One region of the Leuconostoc sp. C5 genome, then DNA from elsewhere that is predicted to be linked to it. Evidence: riboswitches for the same ligand, from Rfam matches in the RefSeq annotation. Region 1 holds a riboswitch; the other holds the start of a gene.
What was found. Region 1 has a riboswitch for thiamine pyrophosphate ahead of RHP56_RS04660 (uracil-xanthine permease family protein). Riboswitches for the same ligand answer to the same signal wherever they lie in the genome.
Positions count from the first base shown of each region.

Region 2: another riboswitch for thiamine pyrophosphate. It lies ahead of tenA (thiaminase II); the one in region 1 lies ahead of RHP56_RS04660 (uracil-xanthine permease family protein).

Region 1 is NZ_CP134351.1:937,372-940,589, forward strand. Features, by position in the region: gene celB (PTS cellobiose transporter subunit IIC) at 1-486, shown strand, start outside; TPP riboswitch at 662-751, shown strand; TPP riboswitch at 834-933, shown strand; gene RHP56_RS04660 (uracil-xanthine permease family protein) at 1,149-2,297, shown strand; gene RHP56_RS04665 (LuxE/PaaK family acyltransferase) at 2,290-3,218, shown strand, end outside.
Region 2 is NZ_CP134351.1:1,481,565-1,484,782, forward strand. Features, by position in the region: gene RHP56_RS07435 (ATP-binding cassette domain-containing protein) at 1-725, opposite strand, end outside; gene RHP56_RS07440 (ECF transporter S component) at 739-1,329, opposite strand; TPP riboswitch at 1,452-1,541, opposite strand; TPP riboswitch at 1,674-1,776, shown strand; gene tenA (thiaminase II) at 1,848-2,552, shown strand; gene hisC (histidinol-phosphate transaminase) at 2,640-3,218, opposite strand, start outside.

The sequences.
Region 1 (3,218 bases):
AATTCAAATGGGGCTAACATACCGTTTGCTGGAGAATTTAATAATGCCTTTGCTATCTTAGGTGGCTCTGGTGCGACACTTGGATTATGCATATTTATTACTTTACTAGCACGTTCCGAACAGCTAAAAGTTTTAGGCCGAGCTTCAATCGTACCATCACTTTTTAATATTAACGAGCCGTTAATATTTGGATTACCAATTGTTTATAATCCTTATCTAGCTATTCCATTTTTCTTGGCACCAATGGCAACAGCTTCCGTTGCTTATGCAGCCATTAACTTCCATATCATTCGGCCAATTGTTATTCAAGCACCATGGCCATCCCCAGCCGGAATCGGTGCATTTATTAGTACCGTTGATTGGAAAGCAGCAGTCTTAGCAATAATCTGTGTTGTAATAGCTTTCATTATTTACTTACCATTTATCAAAATATATGATACTAAGTTGTACAATGATGAGCAGGGGAAAACACAAGTACAGCCTTAATGACGAGGCATCAAAATACTGGTCTGTGTTTAGTAACAGACTGGTATTTTTTATATTCTCGGCTGGCTGATTTGTGAAAGGTAAATTTCATCAGTAAGGATATCACTTAATGACAAACTTATGTGAAAAATAGAATGAATTACTTACATTTAATAGAAAATTTATGATACAATAATGCTTGTGCTAGGGGCGCCAAAATGGCTGAGAAGAACCCTTCGAACCTGAACTGATTAACATCAGCGTAGGAAAGTGCTACATTTTTTAACGTAGCATTTTTCTCTAGGTGAGAAAAATGTTTTTTTATTGCATAAAATGACTTATTGAGAGGATTTTTTTGAAAAATGAATAATAATCACTAGGGGCGTCGCAAAGACTGAGATGATGTATATCGGTCCCTTTGAACCTGATCTAGTTAATACTAGCGTAGGAAAGTGACCAATATTTGATAACGACATGTACTGTTGTCAAAAGTGTCCTTTTTTATGTATTTAAGGGCACTTTTTTATTGGAAAAGGAATTTAATTATGATGACACCAAAACATAACCGAATCATGGATCATGGCCTAGCTGGAATACAGCACGTGTTTGTTTCTAACGTGTGGTTAGATCCAATTTATGTTGCCGCTGCCGCAGGGCTCTAACTGAACTTATCAACTAATCTTGTGAACACGATTTTTATTGTTTCAGGATTAGTCACGCTTACACAGGCAACAAAATTAGCGAAGCTGCCTATTGTTCAAGGGCCGTCAGCTGCTTTTGACGCGTTAATGATTAATGCTGGTAAAGCTGGTCAGTTAGCAACGGCGAGTGGTTCAATTTTACTGAGTGCACTCATTGTATTTTTATTGTCCGTTACAGGACTTATCAATAAACTAATCAAATTATTGACACCGGCAATTACCGGAACACTAATATTTTTGGTTGGTATTTCTTTATCTGGATTCACACTATCTGAATTCTTAGGTGGTTATCCAGGTGATAAAGGTTTCTCTTCACCAACAACACTTATTTTGTCTGTTACTACAGCAACTATTGTCATTCTATTGTCGATATTTGGTAAGGGATTTTGGAAGCGTTTTTCCTTTTTAATCGCGCTAATTGTTGGTGATATTCTAGCAGTTTCGTTAGGTGTCGTAGATTACAGCGTATTATCAACAAAATCATGGTTTGGCATGCCTCATTTATTGCCTTATGGATCGCTAAAGTTTAATTGGGTCATGTTTTTGACATTCTTTGTTGCCTATGTGGTTGCAGTGGTAGAGGCTTTAGGTGTCTATCAGGCAGCTGGCGATACTTTAAAAGAAAATATTTCACCAAGGCGCATTCAAAATGGTCTAATTGGCGAATCTGCGGGATCAATGTTTTCATCCTTGTTCGGAGGCTTTCCAACAACTGCTTTTGCTCAGAATGTAGGGATTTTAAACTTAACTGGCAATGTTTCGAGAATACCAGTAATTATTGCAGGGATTTTGTTTGTCGTACTAGGTTTTGTTCCTAAAATTGGTGCGTTTTTGGCAATAACGCCTAGTCCAGTGATTGGGGGCATATTTTTGCCCGCAGCAACAACTTTAATTCTGACTGGATTCAACATTTTGAAAAGAGCGCCTGACAACAATGAAAATAACATGATTATTGGATTGTCTATCATACTAGCGATTGCTCTGCCCAACTATGCAACCGGCTGGTCAGGTGTTACAGGTGAATTATTATCTAATAGCATATTAGTCGGTGCGTTGTCTGCCATCATCTTACAGTTTGCCTTGGTTAACTTACCACGAATGATAAAAAATATAAGGGGATCTCATGATTGAAAAATCTAAAAAAATTCAAAGCGACATTTTAACTTTCATTAATAAATACAAGGATCATCAAACAGAGCAATATGAATCGGACTTCAATCAGCTAGCTATGCGCATTTTTGCTTATCAATTTCAAAACAATTTACCATATAAAAAATTTGCCCAATTACGACATAAAAACCTCTTGACTGTAAAAAACTGGCACGAGGTTCCGCTAATTCCGATTCAAGCGTACAAAGAATTAATTCTGTCAACCGAAGATATTAATCAAGCTGCGGATGTTTTTTATTCGAGTGGCACAACAAATATTAATCATAGAAGCAAACATTATATCTCGAATTTAAATATTTGGGAAGAATCTATGCGGGCAGGATTCAAGAAAAACGTTTTGCCTAATACGGATAAAATTAGAATACTTTCTTTGTTTCCGGGTATGGCAGATAACCCTAACTCTTCTTTATCTCGCTATATATCAACCGCTATACGAGAATTTGGTACTGAAAATAGCCATATCTTTTTTGAAAATAACCAACTAAACTATTCGGAACTAATCGTTGCTCTTCAAGAAGCAGAAAAAAATCATGAGCCCATATTACTTTTGGGTGCTTCGTTTTCTTATGTTCATCTATTGGCATACTTACAGCAACATCACCAATCCTTTAATCTGGCAAAAGAAAGCATTATTTTTGATACTGGTGGATTTAAGGGCAAGTCAAAAGAAGTGAGTATGACTGACTTATATGCTGATTTGGAGAGCACATTTAAGGTGACACGCGAACAAATTATAAATATGTACGGCATGACAGAGATTAGTTCTCAATGTTACGATCGAAATTTAATGGATCATTCAGAAAATAAAACAGTTTATTTTGATAAAATAGCACCTGCTTGGGTAAAAACTCAGGTCTTGGATACTGAAACGTTACAGCCTGT
Region 2 (3,218 bases), 540 kb from region 1:
TCATTAGTAACAATACTATCATTTACATCTTGTTTAAAAAAAGGAGACCAAGCTGTAGAATCAATACATGCTATATGTCGATTTTCAATACGATATAAATCTGTTATCAGATTTTCGTATCCACTTGTGTCATGATCTGAAACTAAAATGCCATGCCCTTGATCAACTAATTTTTTTAACAATACTTGTAACTCATGTCGATGCTCTGGATCAACGGCCGCAAAAGGTTCATCCAATAAAATAATTTCTGCACCCATCGCTAATGTTTCAGCTAAAGCAACCTTTTGCAATTCTCCACCTGACAAGTATGAAAGTTCTCGGTGTCGCAGTGATTCAATTCCTACCTCTGATAAAGCAGAATTAATTCTCTTATCAATTTCCTCGGTAGTTAAAGATAAATTTTCTAATGAAAAAATCAATTCAGCTTCTACGCGATCCATGGCAAATTGTTGATCTGGATGCTGAAATAGCATGGCAACTTTTTTAGCGCGATGGTTCGCTTTGATTTGAGCAATTGACTGATGGTTCAAAGACACTTCCTGTGACAATTCGCCGCCATATTTAGGATATAACCCAGCTAAGGCAGTCATCAAAGTTGATTTACCACATCCAGATGAACCAACTAATAATATAAATTGTTCTGGTCTAATCTCCAGTGAAATATCTTCTAAGATAATTTCATCGTCAAATTTAATATCTAAATGATTGGCCTTTAATTCCGTCATACTTTTATTGACCTTATCGGTTTGTTTTTAATAATTTAGACTTCTCTAGCAAGTTGACAATCCAGTAAACTAATAGACCGGCAAAAAATGCAATTGAAATCCAGCGAACAATAAACAACCCAACTAGCATACCAAAATCAAATTGTAGATATCCATCGTGGAACAATGACCAGATGAATGTCACGCATGTTCCAGTAAATGTTGACAAAATCAAACCCATTTTCCAGCTTTTATATCCTGTCAAAGTAAAACCAAGCTCTGATCCGATACCTTGAATAAATCCAGAAATTAGTGTTGCAACACCCCAATAGCCGCCCAACAAGGCTTCTCCAGTGGCGCCAAGCAATTCACCTATTAATCCCGCACCAACACGTTTCAATAAATAACTAGCCAATGGGGCTGCCATCATCCATGGCCCAATAGTGATTGCAATGGTGTATTGGTGCAACCCAAGCGGAACTAAGACTGCATCAAGTGCTGTGTACACTGGATCCATAATAAAATAAATCACACCAAAGGCAATACCAATCAACGCCATTAAAATGACTTCTCGCAAAGACCATTTCCCTTTTGATCCCGCTGTTACTGTTTCTACTTGTTCCATAAACATCTCTCCTCTTGTTTCGAGGTTGTATGTTTCGATAAAATACCTTTTATAGTATAAGTGTCTATACAAAAAGCCACCAACCACAAAAGAATTTAGTGATTGATGGCATCAAAAAGACATCTTAATCTAACTTATTCTTCCTTCGCAGGTATTAACCTGACAGGTTCAATGGGTATTATCTCAACCTTACGGTACCCCAGATAAAATATTAACTTCGTGAATTAGTATAACCCATTCTAATTTTAAATGCAAAGAAATTTTCTAGCCCATTAGCTACACCATAAAACCATTTGCAATTTTAATTTTTCAATGCTATGCTAATCTCATTAAAAAAAATATATGCTGTCCACTAGGGGTGCCTTCTTGGCTGAGATGATATTACTTATCAATCCCTTCGAACCTGATCTAGTCAATACTAGCGTAGGAAAGTGGTATTCTTTTTACAAAAGATACTCTTTTTTGCCTAGTCAAGAGAGAGTTTTTTTGTTGGACATGTAAAGATTTTAGGAGAAATTATGTTTTCAGAAGAATTGCGCACCCAAGCTGCACCAATTATGACAGCCATTCATGATCACGCATTTGTTCGTGGCATTGCGGACGGTTACGTCCCCCGAGAAGCTTTGATTTTTTACGTTGAACAAGATTTCCAATATCTTAGTGAATTTATCAAAATTTATGCCAATGCCATTACAAAATTAACTGATCGTAATGAAATGAAATTTTTTGCTGATTCAATTGATTTCATTTTAAATAGCGAAATTCATCCCCATCATGTTTTTTGTGACGTTGCCGGCGTCGAATATGAAACATTGCAACACGCCACGCCAACACCTAAAGCATATCTATACGAATCACATATGTATCGTGCGGCTGACACCGGCTCCTTATTAAATATTCTAGCTGCTTTTCAGGCTTGCCCTTGGACCTATAATGAAATTGCAAAAAAACAAGTTCAGGAGAAAGCGAACACAAATGATAACCCATTCAAAAGCTGGATTGATTTTTATGATAATACAGATGATGATTCGGAAGTTTCACTATCTGACAAAATCTTTGAATGGATAGATCGCTTGGCAGAAAATGCAACAACTCAACAACGCCAACAGGCCACACAGTTTTTTCTTAAAAGTTGTGAATTAGAATGGCAGTTCTGGGAACAAGCCTACCACCAAGAAGACTGGCGCTTCAAAGATGTATTAAATCAGGCAAACACTTTGTAAGGCTATTGATGTAAAGAAGTGAAATTTAATAACACAAAAATGTTGCGTCGTTATTTAATGACGCAACATTTTTGTGTATCCGTGAATTTATTTGTTTGTAGCTTTCAAAAAAGCTAATTTTAATTCAGCATTGTCTTCTGGTGTACCTAACGCAATACGAATCCACTCAGGATTAAGTCGATCGTTGACTTGGAAACCTTGTTCTAATAATTTTTGACCAACTTTTTTCGTTTCGCCAACCTTTATCCAAATAAAATTAGCCTGTGATTCATAAAACTTAAACTTATTTTTAGTCAAAAAATCTTGGAACTTTTGGCGCTCTACTTGAAAACGTTGGACATTTTTCTGCAAGTACTCTTGATCTAATACAGCAGCCGTGCCACCAACAATCTGATAGGTTGATAAATTATACGGTAAACGAACTGCTTGCATCGCACTATAAAGGGGATCTTGCATAATGCCATATCCAACACGTAAATTAGCTAGACCGTATGCCTTTGATAAGGTACGTAGCACAACCAAGTTTGTGTACTCAGCTACCAAAGGTGCCACGGTAGCATCAGGTTCATCTACAAAATCATAGTAGGCTTCGTCCACTACTAACGTAATATTTGCTGGCAGCTTGTCCAAAAAGCGCTTAATGGAGCTGGTTGTTTCGAATACCCC